4 regions of the Sphingobium sp. S6 genome follow, and region 1 is predicted to be linked to each of the others. Evidence: riboswitches for the same ligand, from Rfam matches in the RefSeq annotation. Region 1 holds a riboswitch; each other region holds the start of a gene.

The links. Region 1 has a riboswitch for cobalamin ahead of SPHS8_RS15920 (TonB-dependent receptor). Riboswitches for the same ligand answer to the same signal wherever they lie in the genome.
Region 2: another riboswitch for cobalamin. It lies ahead of SPHS8_RS08185 (TonB-dependent receptor plug domain-containing protein); the one in region 1 lies ahead of SPHS8_RS15920 (TonB-dependent receptor).
Region 3: another riboswitch for cobalamin. It lies ahead of SPHS8_RS18170 (cobalamin biosynthesis protein CobG); the one in region 1 lies ahead of SPHS8_RS15920 (TonB-dependent receptor).
Region 4: another riboswitch for cobalamin. It lies ahead of SPHS8_RS18200 (HoxN/HupN/NixA family nickel/cobalt transporter); the one in region 1 lies ahead of SPHS8_RS15920 (TonB-dependent receptor).

Annotation. Positions count from the first base shown of each region.
Region 1 covers NZ_CAJHOG010000007.1:22,615-26,799, forward strand. Annotated here, with positions in the region: gene SPHS8_RS15905 (malate synthase G) at 1-55, opposite strand, end outside; gene SPHS8_RS15910 (LysR family transcriptional regulator) at 167-1,060, shown strand; gene SPHS8_RS15915 (hypothetical protein) at 1,241-1,420, shown strand; cobalamin riboswitch at 1,629-1,875, shown strand; gene SPHS8_RS15920 (TonB-dependent receptor) at 2,116-4,074, shown strand.
Region 2 covers NZ_CAJHOG010000002.1:214,783-218,967, forward strand. Annotated here, with positions in the region: gene SPHS8_RS08185 (TonB-dependent receptor plug domain-containing protein) at 1-1,761, opposite strand, end outside; cobalamin riboswitch at 1,929-2,190, opposite strand; gene mobA (molybdenum cofactor guanylyltransferase) at 2,218-2,751, shown strand; gene cobA (uroporphyrinogen-III C-methyltransferase) at 2,953-3,735, opposite strand; gene SPHS8_RS08200 (nitrate reductase) at 3,722-4,185, opposite strand, start outside.
Region 3 covers NZ_CAJHOG010000012.1:41,786-45,970, forward strand. Annotated here, with positions in the region: gene cobI (precorrin-2 C(20)-methyltransferase) at 1-364, opposite strand, end outside; gene SPHS8_RS18165 (precorrin-8X methylmutase) at 361-990, opposite strand; gene SPHS8_RS18170 (cobalamin biosynthesis protein CobG) at 990-2,045, opposite strand; cobalamin riboswitch at 2,276-2,501, opposite strand; gene SPHS8_RS18175 (alpha/beta fold hydrolase) at 2,632-3,489, shown strand; gene bluB (5,6-dimethylbenzimidazole synthase) at 3,531-4,169, opposite strand; gene cobO (cob(I)yrinic acid a,c-diamide adenosyltransferase) at 4,171-4,185, opposite strand, start outside.
Region 4 covers NZ_CAJHOG010000012.1:50,596-54,780, reverse strand. Annotated here, with positions in the region: gene cobT (nicotinate-nucleotide--dimethylbenzimidazole phosphoribosyltransferase) at 1-356, opposite strand, end outside; gene SPHS8_RS18210 (DUF1636 domain-containing protein) at 353-760, opposite strand; cobalamin riboswitch at 917-1,106, opposite strand; gene SPHS8_RS18205 (formate dehydrogenase accessory sulfurtransferase FdhD) at 1,154-1,936, opposite strand; cobalamin riboswitch at 2,024-2,268, shown strand; gene SPHS8_RS18200 (HoxN/HupN/NixA family nickel/cobalt transporter) at 2,442-3,491, shown strand; gene cobW (cobalamin biosynthesis protein CobW) at 3,488-4,185, shown strand, end outside.

The DNA.
Region 1 (4,185 bases):
AGCGCGCCAGTTCGGCGGCCACCATCAGGCCCGATTTCTCGATCATACCGTCCATGGGCAACTCTCCATCGCGAAAAACTATGGCCAAAATCTATAGACCCGCCGCCATCCTCGCACTAGACGATAAAGGTTCAAAGCATCTGTTCCCCACAGGAAAAGATCATCGATGGACCCCGATTATCTTCTCTTCGCCCGCGCGGTGGAAGCAGGCAGCCTCTCAGCCGCTGGCCGCATGCTCAACATCTCGCCCGCGATGATGTCGAAACGTCTCTCTCGCCTCGAAGCCCGCCTCGGCGTCCGCCTGATCCACCGCACCACGCGCCGCCTCGCCCTGACGGAAGAGGGCGCCAGCCTTCACGGCGACCTCGTCGCAATCCTCGACGCCATTGCCCAGGCGGAAGAACGCGTCACCAACCGCCACCGCGCCGCATCCGGCCCGTTGCGCATCTCCGCCCCCACCTCCTTCGGCCGCCTCCATGTCGCCCCCCATGTCGGCCGCTTCCTGGAACAGCATCCGCGCGTCGACCTCCAACTCAACCTGTCCGACGCCTATGAAGACCTGCTCGCTGAACGGATCGACCTTGCGATCCGCATCACCAGCGACATTCCCGCCCATCTGGAGGGGCATCATCTCGCCGCCAACCGCCGCATCCTCTGCGCCAGCCCCGCCTATCTCGCCGCCCACGGCACGCCGGAAAGGATCGCCGACCTCTCGCGCCACCTTCTGCTCGCCGCCGAAGGACAATTGCCATGGCGATTGGTCAACGGGCGCGCGCGCAAGCTGATCGACGGCCAAAGCCATGTCCGCACCAACAGCAGCGAAATCGTGCGCGAACTCGCCCTTACCGGCGTCGGCATCGCCCTGCGCTCGCTCTGGGACGTGGGCGATCTAATCGCGGACGGACGCCTCGTCCGCGTCCTTGAACCTTGGGAAGGCCCCGCCGACCTCGCCGTCCACGCCGTCCACCCCCGCGCGGCGGGCCGCCCTGCCGCCGTGGACACCTTCATCGCATTCTTGCGCGAAAGCTTCCGCGACGCGCCGTGGAACAGGGGCGGTTGACAGAAAAAGGTAGGCGGGCTCCCGCTCAACCCGCTGAAAAGCCAAAATTCCATTATGCGAAAATTCGCCAGGCTCCTGTCAAAAAATAGAAGCTTTCCGGCGTTAACCTGCGTAATTGCAGCGGGAAACAGGCCGATGTTATCGTTCGAGCCATAAGAAACTTGAGAGAGGATATGGGCCATGCGCCCCAATGACGCGTCACATTTTTCCGCCTGCGCCGCCCAGGAAGCGCGGCAAGCCAGGGAAGCCCGCCTGCGCGGCGCCGACCAGGCAACCATCGCCCTCCACAATGAACGCGCCGTCCGCTACCAGGCCATGGCCCTCCGCCTCCAGCGAGAACGCTGCACGACCCTGAACTGATTGGCGCGAAGGCCCAGCACCCCCAATTCCCTCTCCCCTTCAGGGGAGAGGGTGCCGAGCGAAGCGAAGGCGGGAGAGGGGAACACAAAGCTCAGCCGTCGCCCCCTCTCCCCACCCCTCTCCCCTAAAGGGGAGAGGGAGCAATCCCCACCACCCCCCTTGCCCCACACCCCCACCTCCGCTATCGCCCCCTCACCCGGGGCAACCCCCCGGGCATGATCGCGCCGGTGCCTCGAAAGAGGCTTAAAAGGGAACATGGTGAAGGAGGCATCCGCCTCCCCAAGCCAGGGCTGTCCCTGCAACTGTAAGCGGCGAGCGCGATGCACATCGCCCCACCTCACAGGCAGGTTGGGGCAAGTCACTGGGCCGGACGCTAAATCCTGCGAGGCCTGGGAAGGCCGTGCATCAAGCGATGACCCGCGAGCCAGGATACCTGCCAGCGTCTGGTCGCTCTTGCCTTGGTCCAGGGGATGGCCGCGGCACGGTGAACTCCGTCTGAGCGACGAACGAGCGGCAAGAGGCCGCTTCGGTGACGCTGGCGGCCGCCTTGGGGGCGTCCGGCCGTCGGCGTGCGCCGGTCGTCGCCTGACGACAGGTCTCTTGCCGGATGTCGCCAGACGCCCGGAGTGCATGATGTGAAACTTCCCGATCATTTCCACCGCGCCGCCTGGGCGCTGACCGCCACTCTCCTCCCCCTGCCAGCCTTTGCCGCCGAAGCGGCCGATGCGGGCGAAGACGCCAGCGCCATCATCGTCTTCGGCCGGGGCGAGGACAAGATCGGCACCGCCCATGCGGCGAGCGAAGGCAGCGTCGGTGGTGCTGACCTTCTCGTCCGCCCGCTGCTGCGCGTCGCCGAACTGCTCGAAGCCGTGCCGGGCATGGTCGCGGCCCAGCATTCGGGCAGCGGCAAGGCCAATCAATATTTCCTGCGCGGCTTCAACCTCGACCATGGGTCGGACTTCACCACCTATATCGACGCGGTTCAGATGAATTTCCGCAGCCATGGCCACGGCCAGGGCTATCTCGACCTCAATGGGCTCATCCCCGAAATCATCGCGCGGGAGGATTTTCGCAAAGGTCCCTATCGCGCCGATGGCGGCGACTTCGCGCTTGCAGGCGCGGCCTATATGACCACGATCGACGGCTATGACCGGCCATGGGTCTCGGCGGAGGGCGGATCCTTCGGCTGGCGCAGGCTGGCGTCGGGCGGGACGGTAAGGGCGGGCGCGGGCGATCTCACCCTGGTCGCGCAGGCCAAGGCCTATGACGGGCCATGGCAGGAGCCTGAACATCTGCGCCATTATGCGGGCTTCGCCAAATATACGCTCCCCACAGGGGCCGGAAAGATCGACGCCACGCTCCACGCCTATCGCGCGACATGGCGCCCGACCGAGCAAATCCCTGAGCGCATCGTCGGCACGCCGCTCTGCCCCGATATCTTCTGTTCGCCCGATCCGTCCGCGCGCGGTGAAACCACCCGCATTATCGGCAATCTCGCCACCATTCAGCCGACATGGCGCGCCAATCTGTACGCCCAGTTCTACGACTGGACGATGTTCTCCAACCCCACCTACACCGACCCCGACGGCACCAGCGCGCAGATACAGCAATTCGACCGCCGCTGGGTCCTCGGTTTCACGGGCGAAAAGCGCTGGGATGCCGATCCCGCGCTGCAACTGAAGCTCGGCACGGAAAACCGTTATGACGCGATCGGCAATGTCGGCGTCAACCGAACCGCAGGGCGCGCTTTCCTCTCCTCGCTTGGCCGCTATCGCGTCAACCAAGGCTCGGCCGCGCTTTATGGCGAAGCGACCGTCACGCCCCTTCCCGGCCTGCGCATCACCGGCGGGGTGCGCGGCGACTATTATCATTATGATGTCCGCAGCCGGGACGCCGTTGCCGCCGCATTGGGTGAAGGCAGCGGTTCGGACACGCTCGTCTCGCCCAAGGCGTCGGCCGCGTGGGCGATCACGCCGCAGGTCGAACTCTATGCCAATTGGGGCCGGGGCTTCCATTCCAATGACGCGCGCGGCGCGGTCAATGTGGACACGCCTGTTCCCATGCTCGTGCGCGGCACCGGCAAGGAACTGGGCGGCCGCCTTCAGCTTCCCGGCTTCACCTTCACCGCAACCTATTGGTGGCTGAACGTCGGAAGCGAGTTGCGCTTCGTCGGCGATTCCAACGCGGTCGAACCCAGCGGAGCCAGCCGCCGCCATGGCTATGAGCTTGTCGCCTTCTGGCGGCCACTCCCCTGGCTTGCCTTCGACGGCAATTACACCGCCAGCCACAGCCGCTACACCAATGGCGATCATATCCCCAACGCCTTCAGGAATGCAGCGTCCGCCGGGGCGGCTATCGTCCTCGATCCATGGGAAGCCAGCATCCGCGTCCGCCATCTCGGGCCCTCTCCCCTGATCGAGGATAATAGCGTGCGCGATCCCGGCAGCACTGTCGTCAATGCCCGCGCCGCCTGGAAGGGGAAGCGGGTGCAGATCTATGCCGAACTGCTCAATATCCTGGGCAGCCGGGACAAGGACATCGCCTATTATTACGAATCCTACATCCCCGCCGCCGATGCGGAGCCGGTCGAAGGACGGCTGAGCCGCGTCGTCGAACCGCGAACGGTGCGCGGCGGGATCAAGTTCCTCTTCTGACAATGGGAAGCGAAGGCTGGTCATTGGCAAGAGACCGGCCTTCGCGATCAACGACTTACTTATGGGACGGAAGTGTTCGTAAAGTAAAAGCCGGAAAGTCTTTATTTAAAT
Region 2 (4,185 bases), on a different contig from region 1:
CCCGTAGATCTCCAGATGCTCGTTGATCGGCAGCGAGGCGCGGAGGTCCAGCCGGGCGTAGCCGTCATGCTGGATGCGAACGGCTGCGAATGTCTGTTCATCGAAGATCGAATCGTAGCTGTCGCTAACCATCGTTACGGTAGCCCCTGTCGATAACCCGAACGGCCAGACATAATCAGCCGACAGGCTGGCGACATTGGCCGGACGCCGTAGCAGGCGCAGACCTTCGTCGGGGCTTCCCGGCGAACGATCCCGTGCATCGACATAGCTGTAAGCCGCCGTAACGGTCAGCGCATCGACCGGCCGCAGCGCGATCGACCCTTCGACGCCTTTTGCCCGCGTGCAACCGACATTGCCGTATGCGGCGGCGGCAAAGGTGATCTGATCGCGCGTGTCACGCAAAAACGCCGTAACGGAAATCGTCACGCGATTATCGTCGAAGCTCTGATCGAAGCCGATATCGTAGCTTTTGGAACGCTCCGGCTCCAGCGCCGCATTGCCAAATATCGGCGCATAAAGCTGATAGAGCGAGGGTGCCTTGAAGCCCTCGCCATAGCTGAGGCGGAAGTTGGTCGCGCCCTTGTTAGGCGTGTAATTGGCATTGGCGCCGAAGGTGGTCGCGCCGCCGAACTGGCTATGATCATCATGGCGAACGCCTCCGGTGAGCGAGAGGCCGTCGACCGGCTGTACGACCGCGAGCGCATAGACGCTGTCGATATTGGCCCGCGCGCTGCCCGGCGCGAAGGGACCGAAGGAATCAAAGTCGGGCCGTTCATGTTCGTAGCCGAAGATGATGCGGGCCTGATCCACCGGCTTATAGACGCCCTCATATTCAAAGCGCAGGGTCGTACCGCTATACCCCTCCCTCGCGTCATCGCCCCGGAACGAGAAGTAATCGCGGTCCGTGCGCGACCATGTGACTGCTGCCCGGTTCTGAAGCTTTCCATCGAACAGAGCGGCGTTCAGACCTGCATAACCGATATATTGATCGACCTTGCTGGTGTCGGGCGTGTCGATCGGCGCGCCGAAGAACATGTCCGTGTCGAGATCGGAATGGATATAGTAGCCGCGCAGATCAAGGCTCAGGGCATCGGTGAAGCTTAGCTTGAGCTTCGCGTTAGCGGCGACATTTTCATAGCCGTCTCGCTCGGTGCCCCCCGCAGCGGACGAAATGCCATCCGTGCGGAAATAAGCGACGCCAAGCCCGCCTGACGCGATGCCGCTTGTGCCGGAAACGTCCGCCTTGGCGTTCAGCGTGTCGGCATAGCCATAGTCGACCGAAACCGTCCCTCCGAAATCTTCACTGGGGGCGCCGGTCATGATGTTGACGACGCCGCCGATCGCCTGGCTGCCGTAGACCACCGAATTGGAGCCGCGCAGCACTTCGATGCGGCGGATGTTGCCGGTCAGCAAATTGCCGAAATCATAGGCGTCGCCGATGCTGCTCGGATCATTGATCTTCACGCCATCGAGCAGCACCAGCGTTTGCGTCGTTTCCGCGCCACGGATCGAAATGCCGGTGACGCCGCCCACGGCATCGGCGCGGTTGAAACGGACGCCGGGCGTGGTGATCAGCAGGTCCGCGATGCTGACATTCTGGCGCGTCTCGATGGTCTTTTCATCGATCACCGTCACGGCCTGCCCGACTTCATCGGTCGGCTGCTCGATGCCGAGCGCGGTGACAACGATTTCGTCTGCATCTTCGGCAAGCGCGGGGGTGGCCGCAAGCAGCGCCAGCAGTGAAATTCCGGTCTTGAACATTTTCTGTCTTCCCTGAGCGCCATGCGACATGAGGCCAGGGCTTCCGCGCGAGCGGCCGGTGCACGAGGGAGGGAGACGCCAATCCCGTCACGCGCACCGATGCGGCCCTGCGCCGCTTCGTCGCTCAGACGGAAAACCGTGCCCGGGCCGATCCCTGGACCCAAGGCAAGAGCGACCATGCGCCGGCAGGTCTCCTGGCTCGCGGGTCGTCGCGGCGATGCACGGGCCTTCCCGGACGCGTGTCCAGTGGCTGGTCCCCCTCGCCTTCCCCTTTTGAAGGCATGCGGGTTTCCGGGTGCATCGCGCTCACCGCTTACAGTTGCAGGGGCAGCTGCGGACTTGGACGGATGAACCGTCCCCACCGCATTCCCTTTCCGGCGCGATCTTTCGTGAACGGTTGCCCGCTCACGCCGCGCGCCATAGGGGAAAGCGAGGGTTCTGCCAAGGAGTGGATCGATGCGATTACTGGGCGCTGTGCTTGCCGGGGGACGATCCCGTCGGTTCGGGAGCGACAAGGCGCTGGCGCTGATGTCGGATGGGCGCATGCTGATCGACCATGCGGTGGCGGCGATCGCGCCCCATGTGGAGGCGGTGGTGGTCTGCGGGCGGACGGTCGAGGGGATGACCAGCCTCTCCGACCGGCCCGCGCCTGATATGGGACCGCTGGGCGGGCTGAACGCGGCACTGCATCATGCGCGGGACGAAGGCTATGACGCGGTGCTGACGACCGGGTGCGACATGCCGGTCTATCCGGCGGCGTTGGTGGAGGCGCTGGCGGGAGAAGGCGCTGCGGTGTTGAAGGGGCAGCAACTTGCCGGTTTCTGGCCTGCCGGGCTTGCGGATGATCTGGACGCGCATCTGGCTGAGGAGAATAGCCGGTCGATATATGGCTGGCTGGAGCGGATCGGCGCGCGGATCGTGGAGCGGGCCGATATCGTCCTGCCGAATATCAATCGACCGCAGGATCTTGCCGGGTTGCCAAAAAACTAGCTGCGCCGTGCTCCTGCGAAGGCAGGAGCCCAATTCAGAGGACGGGACTGGGCTCCTGCCTTTGCAGGAGCACGTTGCTTATCGTGCTGAGCGGGTTGCACCCTATCGCCGAGCTGAACTTGCCGAAGCCCCCTCCCTTCCTTCCAACTAAGTTCGGGGGCGTTCGGCAAGCTCAGGGCAAAGGTCGCGGAGAGCCGGTCTTCAAAGCTGAAGAGCGACGCTGGCTGCGGCCTCTACTGGCATGGACGTGCCCGCCACCGCCTCACCAATCAGAAGCAGGGTCGGATCTTCGTCGCTGATCGTCGCGACCAGGAAGGCAAGCGCCGACAGCTTGCCCCGAATCAGCCGTTCGGTGGGCAGCGATACATTGACCGCCACCATCACCGGCGTTTCGGGATCGCGCCCGGCGGCGATCAGCTGGCGGCTGATCTCGCCAGCTGCGGCGCGGCCCATATAGATGCCGAGCGTGCCGCCCGGACGGGCCAGCGTTTCCCAGTCGAGCTTGAGCGGTTCACCGGCTTTGAGATGCGCGGTCACCAGCGTCAGGCCGCGCGCCTTGCCGCGCAGGGTGAGCGAGGCGTTGCCGCTTGCCGCCGCCGCGCTGGCGGTGGTGATGCCGGGGCAGATGTGAGTGCGGATGCCGTCAGCGGCGAGATGCTCCATCTCCTCCGCCGATCGGCCGAAGACCGACGGGTCACCGCCTTTCAGGCGCACGACGCGCTTGCCTGCCTTGGCAGCGGCGAGGAGGAGGTCGTTGATGCTTTCCTGATCCTTGCTGTGACGGCCGGAACGCTTGCCGACGCTGACGCGCTGTATGCTTTGCGGGATGAGGTCAAGGACGCCGGGGCCGACCAGCGCGTCATAAAAGACGATGTCAGCCGCCGCCATCAGCTTTTCGGCCTTGCGGGTCAGCAGATCCGGATCGCCCGGCCCCGCGCCGACCAGCCAGACTTCACCGGGGGCGATAAGTTCATTCGGCTGCATGGAGCGTCTCCTGCGGAATTTGGGCAAGGATATTGGCAAGCGCGGGGCGGCAGGACCCGCAATTGGTCCCGGCGCCGATCGCCTTGCCGATGGCGGGCACGTCGACCAGGCTCTGTTCGCGGATGGCGGCCATTATCTGATTAAGACCGATGTCGAAGCAGACGCAGATGGTCGGCCCCTTGTCGGGCTGACTGCCGGGCCCGCGCGCGGCGAGGACGGACGCCCCCACGCCTTCGACTTCCAACTGGCTGATGAGCCAATCGCGCGACGGGAGCAGCCCTGTGCGCGTGACGATCAGGATACCCGCGAGCTTGCCATCCTTGATGATCGCGACGCGGCGGGTGCCGCGTGACATGTCGATGGCCTCGACCCGGTCGCCCTTGGGCAGGCAGGCTTCGAGCCGGGCGGGATCGCCATTGCCCGCGACCTCGTAAAGCGCGCCGCCCGGCA
Region 3 (4,185 bases), on a different contig from region 1:
GGCGGCTGTGCAAATGCATGAAGCTGCCGTAAAAAAAGGGATCGCCTTCGCAGAGCACGACCACATCCTCGCCCGCCTCCACCAAGCCGTGCAGATGTGCGGTGCATTCGGCGTAAAAGGCCGACAGGCATTGATTATAGCGCGGATCGCTTACCGGAATTTCGGTCGTCACCGGATATTCCATCGCATATTCGACCGCATCCGGGCGCAACAGCCCATCCACGATTTTCCGAGCATGGCCGTGACGGCCGGGCTTGCGGAAATAGGCGATGTGGCGCGCCTCGCGGATCAGCCGGTCCGCGCGTACGCTCATCAGGTCCTGTGCACCGGGACCGAGCCCCACGCCATGGATCGTCCCGCTCATTCCGCCGCACTCGCGAGAGCGTTGACCGCCGCGACCGTGATCGCGCTGCCGCCTAGCCGTCCTTCCACGATGCAGCAGGGCACGGGTTGGCTTTCCCATAGCGCCTGTTTCGATTCCGCCGCGCCGACGAAACCGACAGGACAGCCGACGATCGCCGCCGGACGCGGACATGCAGGGTCTTCCAGCATGTTGAGCAGGTGGAATAGCGCGGTAGGAGCGTTGCCGATCGCGACAACCGCTCCGGCCAGACGGGGGCGCCACAATTCGAGCGCGGCCGCCGACCGGGTGTTCGCCATCGACCGGGCGAGGTCTGGAACTTGTGGATCGTTCAGGGTGCAGATGATCGCGTTGCCATTAGGCAGGCGGGCGCGCGTGATCCCTTCCGACACCATTCGCGCATCACACAGGATCGGCGCGCCAGCCTCCAGCGCGGCGATCGCGACTTTGGCAAATCCCGGTGAGAAGCGAATATGCGACGCCAGACCCACCATGCCCGCCGCATGGATCATCCGCACGGCAACCCGCTCTTCCTCGGTGGAGAAGCGGTCCAGCGCCGATTCCGAGCGGATCATGCGGAAGGACTGGCGATAGATTTCAGCGCCGTCTGTTTCATAAAGATGCGGCATCAATGGGCTCCGAAATGGGCGAATATCTGATCAGGTGACAGGCCCGCGTGCAGCGGCGGCGCACCCGCGCGCGCATTGAAGGCAAGGTCGAAGACGCCCTCTCGCCCGGTCAGGACGACCGCTGCTTGTGAAGACCGGGCGCAACCCTTGGCGCAACCGGACACGTGCAGCCCCGGCACATAGGGCGCGAGACGGGCGGCAAGTTCACGGGTGGCGACGCTCGATTGCGGGCAGGCGGGAGCGCCCGGACAGGCATCGGCGGCAAGGCGCGGGTCGGACGGATCGTCGGCAGGTGCGCCGCTGCCCTCCAGCACCAACCCTCGCCATGGCGTGACCCGCACCGCACGCGCGTCATCGGCGATGATGGCGAGGAGTTCCGCCGCCTCGATCCGGCCGAAGGGCGCGGCATGAAAGGGGCCGGGTGCATCCGCCAAAGCCGTGGCGCGGGAACGTGCCGGGGCAGGCGCCTCGATCGCCTCTTCAAACAGCGGGACATTGTGCCGCGCCATGCGGCCAGCCTGAACGCCGCCGCTTGCCACGAACCGATGGGCCATGCGGATCAACCCTTCCGCCGCGTCTGCCGTGTTGACCGGAGTACCTTTTATGCGCCCGTCCGCCCGCAGGATGAGCGCGCCGCTCGCGGCCCGTTCCACCCTGAAATCGGCCGACGCGTCGCTCAGCACCGGGGCAGGGCCAGCGTCGATCGCGAAGCCGACCTTCGCGGGAAGGTCCGGTAGTTCGCGCAGGCGCGCCGTCAGTTCCGTCGCAATCAGCGCGCTATCATCGCCCTCATGCCAATCCGGGTTGATCAGTATAGGAACGTGAGCGTCTCGCTCCTCATCGGCATGCGCGAGCCCAATAGCGATCAATCGCTCCATCAGCGCACGATGGTCAGCCTCCGGCACGCCCCTGATCTGAAAGGCGGCGCGGTTCGTGACGTCGATATGGCCACTGCCAAGGGTAAGCGCCGCCTCGCAAAATCCTATCGCCTGTTCCCGGCTCATCCGGCCAAGCGACGGACGCACCCGCACCAGCAGCCCGTCGCCCGCCATCATCGGCCGCCATGCCGTCGGGCACCAGCCGCGTACACCGTGGCGCGTGCCGGTGCTGGCGGTATCCCGCCGCATCTGCTCCTGCATTGCTTCAGCCCTCCAGCACTTGCGCCACGACCAGCGGACGGCGCGCGCAGGAAGGCGGCCAAGCCGCTCGCCTGCACGGCCGCAGCCGCACCAAATTCGTCGCTCAAACGGAGAACCGAGCCGTGACCATCCCCTGGATCATGGCAAGAGCGACCTTTGCTCCGGCAGGTCTCCTGGCTTGCGGGTCACAGCTTGGCATGGGGCCTTCCCGGATCGCTCCAGTGGCTGGCCGTCCCATTGTCAGAACTGGCCGGTCCATGCTTCGCTCGCCGCTCACAGTTGCAGGGACAGCCACGGATTTGGGAGAGAGCCTCCCGCACCGCATTCCCATTTAAGCCCCTATACCGGGGCACCGGCGCGATCGATGAACCGGGCGAACCGGCTCGACGCGCTTCATAATGGCGATGCGAGCGAAAGGGAAGTAGTCAACGCCCGCTTCCTTGCGTCCATCGCGCATCGCCGCTACGCCCTCGCCAAATAGTGCAAAAATGGAGAGGAAAAGATGGGCGATTTCAGCTTCGAAGGCACCAGCCGCTTCCTGGAAACGGACAAGGGGCGGCTTCATTATCATGAAGCGGGATCCGGCCCTGCGCTGTTGCTGCTCCATGGGTCCGGCCCCGGCGTCACCGGCTGGGCGAATTTTCGGGGCAATCTGCCCTTCTTCTCCCAATATTTCCGCACCATCATCCTGGACGCACCGGGATATGGGAAGAGCGATCCCGTGGATGGCGACCCGGTAGGAGTAGCCCGCGACGCAGTCGTCGCGCTGATGGACGGCCTTGGCATCGACCGTGCCCATATTGTTGGCAACAGCTATGGGGGGATTGTCGGCGGACATCTGGCGGCCTCTCATCCCGACCGCGTGCTGCGCTACATCACGATCGGCGGCATCGGTTTCAACATCACCTCGACCTTCCCCAATGAGGGGCTGACCCGCCTGGTCGATTTCATCGAAGACCCGACGCGGGAGAACATCATCGCCTGGCTCGAATCCATGGTGTACGACAAATCGATCATCACCGATGAATTGATCGACATGCGCTACAAGGCGGCGCTGGAACCGGTGACGATGGAAAGCAGCCGCAAGATGTACACGCGCGCCGCCCTCGGCTTCATCGCGCAGTCGATGAGCGGGCCGGGCGTATCCCAACGTATCGACTATCTCGGCAAAATCCAGGCGCCGACGCTCATCATGTGGGGCCGCGATGACAAGGTCAGTCCGCTCGACGGCGCGCTGCTGCCCATGCGCATCATCCCCAATGCCGAACTGCACGTCTTCCCGCGCTGCGGCCATTGGACGATGATCGAGCACAAGGACCGTTTCGAAACGCTGGCGCTGGATTTCCTCCGGGGTGAATAGCTGATCTCGGTCCGAACGGGGGAGCGGATGCGGATGCGGAACTAACGCCGCACCACCACGGAATGCCAGTCGGTCCGCTGCTCCCAGCCCCGCCGTTCCAGTTCCGGCACATCCTCTTCACTGACAGCCCGGCCAAGGCAGAGCAGCCCCAGGCATTCCCAGCTTGCGGGAATATCGAGCATCGCGTTCACGCCTTCGGGCTCCATGATCGACACCCAACCCATGCCGATGCGCCGTGTCTGCGCCGCCAGCCATAGCGTATGCACCGCCATGACGCAGCTGTAGCGCCGCGCCTCGGGCATGGTGACGGCGCCCAGATGATGGCCCGTCTCCGTCCCATCGTCGCAATAGACGGCGAACAGGACCGGCGCCTCGCGCAAGCCATGCAGCTTCAGGCTGCGATAGAGCTTGTCCTGATCGCCATCATATTCCTTGCCCGCTTCCTTGACCTGCCGGTCGACATGACAGGCCAGCCGCTCGCGTAGCTCCACGGTTTCCACACGCACGAAACGCCACGGCTGCGACAAGCCCACTGACGGCGCGCGATGCGCCATGCTGAGCAGCCATTCGACGTCCGTCTCATCGATCGGGTCCGTCCTGAAATGGCGAATGTCCCGCCGCGCCCTTACCAACGCCTCGAACTGCGCGCTGTCGATCGGGATGATGGCGGGACCGCTCATGTCAGAATTCGATCCC
Region 4 (4,185 bases), on a different contig from region 1:
GGGACGATCACCAGATCGGCTCCGCAAGCGCCCGCAAGCGCATTGATCGCCGCGCCGCCAGATTGGAAGTTAGCGACCATCTGCGCAGTGACGGACGCCGGAAAGGCGCTGACGCCACGCGCGGCAACGCCGTGATTGCCGGCGAAGATGGCGGCGCGGATACGGTCGGCGCGCGGACACTCGCGGCTCTGCCAGCCCGCCATGAAGAGGGCAATTTCCTCCAGGCGGCCTAGTGATCCGGCGGGCTTCGTCAAAGAAGCCTGCCGCGCCGCCGCAGCGTCGATCGCCGTCGCGTCGCTGCCAGGAAGTGTGGCGAGCGCGGCCTGAAAACCGTCGCGGTCCTCAAAACGGATCATGTGCAGACAAAGCCCTCGGGCGGCGTCCGGACGATGAAGTGCCCCTTCACCCCTTGCGGCCATTCGGCGTAGCGCACGACGCCCTCTTCGCTGGCGCCATGGCGCAGGGCATAGTCAAGGATGGCGCGCGCGGCATCCGCGTCCGGGGTGAAGTCGCCCAGCACATAGCCGACCTTGCCAGGGCCGCGCACATGGACGGTGCAATGCCGCTGGCAGGCGAAGAGGCAGGGCATTTCCTGCACGGCGATCGCTTCATAGGCAGGCTCCTGCGCCTGAAGCCCGCGCATGGCATCGACCAGCAGCGCACCGCCGCGCCGCCCTTCGCTGTCTTCCCGTTGGTCTGCGGACAGGCGGCAGGTCGAGCAGACGACCACCGACGCGCTGTTTTCGACGGCACGCAGCATCAGCGGCACGCTTTTATAATCATCTGAACATGAAAGACCGGCATCATGGCCCTCCCTGCAAAATCGAACCGCAACGGCCCTGACCGGCCAGTGGCGGGCAAGGCGATGGCTGTCGTCCGCGGGGAACCCCGTTCGTCCGGCACACCCTGTCCGGTCGAAGAACGACTGCGGCAGGCAGGTCTCCTGGCTCACGGGTCGATGCGCATCGGCCGCCTTCTCGGGAGATACTCCCCCAATGGCTGCGTGGCCGGTCCACTCACCGCTTACAGTTGCAGGGGCAGCGCGGGCATTGCACCCGACTTCCCTTTTGATCCCCAAACGGGGAACCTGTCGCGGCGCTGCTGATAATGAGGCAGGACCAAGCCCGCAAGCGGTAGATGAAGCGGCGCCTCGTCAGCCGGGCAGCCCGCCTGCCGCCAGCATGGCGTCTGCCCGGGCCAGCACGATGATCGGCAACCCGGCGCTGGCGGCGCGTTCGGCAGCGAGGCGGGTGGGGGCGGATATGGTGACAAGCAGCGGGCAATTAGCGAGCGCGGCCTTCTCCACCAGCTCATAGGAACAGCGCGAGGACAGTAGCGCAAAGCCGCCATCCCATGACAATTGCCGCCGCCGCATCGCCCCGATCAGCTTGTCGAACGCGTTGTGGCGGCCCACATCCTCATAGGCGAGGCGGATTGCGCCATCTGCCCCCGCCAGGGCAGCGGCATGGACAGCACCGGTTTGCCGATTGAGCGGTTGATGCGCGGCAAGATCGCCCAACGCCCGGAAGATAGCCGCCCGGCCTGCGGTCGAGCGGGCTGTCACGGCGGGCAGGGGCCGCAGCGCCTGCTCCAGATTTTCGACGCCGCATAAGCCGCAGGAGGAATCGGAGACGCGGTGACGGACGCGGCCGAGCAGTCCCTCCACCCGCTCCGGCGGCAGCGTGGCGCGGGCGACCAGGCCCTGCTCCGTTACATGGACGTCAACGTCGAGCGGCGCGTCCGATGGCAGGACCAGCCGCTCGGCAAGCGCGAAGCCCTGAACCAGTTCGGCCACGTCCCCTGGCGTCGCCATCAGCACCGCATAGCCGATGCCGTTGAACTCGATCGCGACGGGCATCTCCTCCGCCAGATCGCGCTCCACGAACGATGCGTCGCCCTTTGGGCTAATGCGGGTGAAGGAGAAGGGAAATGGCATAGCGCCGGTCTAGGCGGGCGGGATGCGCCCTGCAATATGACGCAACCATGCAACTGCCGCTTTCCTTTGCCGGTCAAGCCATCTATGCACAGCCCCGATCGCGCCGGTGCCCGAACGGGCTTCAAAGGGAATGCGGTGCGGGCTGCCGGTCAGGCGCCCAAATCCGCGGCTGTCCCTGCAACTGTAAGCGGTGAGCGAGACGCATAGCGACTTTCCGTTACCGCCGGAGGGTCAGCCACTGGGCCGGACGCTAAATCATGCGAGGCCTGGGAAGGCCATGTGTCGAGCGATGACCCGCAAGCCAGGAGACCTGCCGGCGTCTGGTCGCTCTTGCTTTGGCCCAGGGGATGGCCGGGGCACGGTATTCCGTCTGAGCGACGCGTGCGGCGGGACCGCACCGGCATGCGTGCCGGGCGCTAAGATGCGTCCGTCCGGCGCGTCGTGCTGGCCGCATAGCGGAGGTCCCGTCCAGTCTCGCTGACGCAGACGGGAGCCAAGCCGTCCGATGGTTATGCAAGTTCCGGCGCTGCGCCGCCGCGCGACATGGATGTTCGCGCTGCTGATCGCCGCCAATATCGGCCTTTGGATATGCGCCCTGATGATCTTCTCGGGCGATACGATGATGCTGGGCACCGCCCTGCTCGCCTGGAGCCTGGGCCTGCGTCATGCGGTGGACGCCGACCATATCGCCGCCATCGACAATGTGACCCGCAAACTGATGCAGGACGGGCAGCAGCCGCTGACCGTGGGCCTGTGGTTCGCGATCGGGCATAGCGCGATCGTGCTGATCGCGGCGGTCCTCATCGCCTTTGCCGCCAGTGCCCTCAGCCGCGTCGAGGCGGCGGGGGAGATCGGCGGCACGATTGCCACGATCATCTCCGCAAGCTTCCTCTTTGCTATCGCGGCGATGAACCTCATCATCCTGCGATCTGTCCTGAAGACGTTCAATCATGTTCGCAACGGCGGAACCTATGTCGATGAGGACATGGACATTCTGCTGGGCAATCGGGGCATGTTGTCGCGCCTGTTCCGGCCGCTGTTCCGCCTCGTCACGCGTAGCTGGCACATGGCGCCGCTCGGATTTCTCTTTGGCCTGGGGTTCGACACGGCGACGGAGGTGGCCATCCTCGGCCTGTCGGCGGGTCAGGCGGCGAGCGGCCTTTCGATCGCAACGGTACTGATCTTCCCCTTGCTGTTCGCGGCGGGCATGGCGCTCATCGACACGGCGGACGGCGCGCTGATGATGGGCGCCTATCAATGGGCGTTCGTGAAGCCGATCCGCAAGCTTTACTATAACATCACCATCACGCTGGTGTCGGCGCTGGTCGCCATCGTCATCGGCGGGATCGAGGCGGCGGCGCTGCTGGGCGACAAGCTGGGCCTGACCGGCGGCATCTGGTCGATCGCCGCCCGCATGGGCGAGCATTTCAACAGCCTCGGCTTTTTCATCATAGGCCTGTTCGCCGCCTGCTGGCTGGTGAGCTGGATCATCTACCGCTGGAAGCGCTTCGACGAGATCGACGTGCTCATCCCCAAAAAAGGACAGACATTATGAGCAAGGTTCCCGCCACGGTCATCACGGGCTTTCTGGGTGCCGGAAAGACGACGCTGATCCGCCACCTGATCGAAAATGCGGGCGGGCGTCGGCTCGCCCTCATCATCAACGAATTTGGCGATGTCGGCGTAGACGGTTCGCTGGTGAAGGGCTGCGGCGACGAAGCCTGCCCGGACGAGGATATAATCGAGCTTGCCAATGGCTGCATCTGTTGCACCGTGGCGGACGATTTCCTGCCCACCATGCAGCGGCTGCTGGACCGGGACGTGCCGCCCGATCACATCATTATCGAAACCTCAGGGCTCGCACTGCCCAAGCCACTGGTGAAAGCGTTTCAGTGGCCCGATATCCGGACGCGGGCGACCGTGGACGGCGTCATTGCACTCATCGATGCGGATGCGCTCGCAGCCGGGCGCTTTGCCCATGATGAGGCCGCGCTCGCTGCGGCGCGGGCGGCCGACCCGACGTTGGACCATGACAGCCCCATCGAGGAGCTGTTCGAAGACCAGCTGGCCTGCGCCGACCTGGTGCTGCTGAACAAGACCGACCTGGTCGCGCCTGAAAAGCTGGCGGAACTGGAGCAGCAGCTGGGCGGGGAAGTGCGGCCGGGCGTCCGCCTCCTGCGCACTGCGCGTGGCGAGATCGACCCCGCCGTCCTGCTCGGCCTTGGCGCGGGCGTCGAGGATCAGATCGA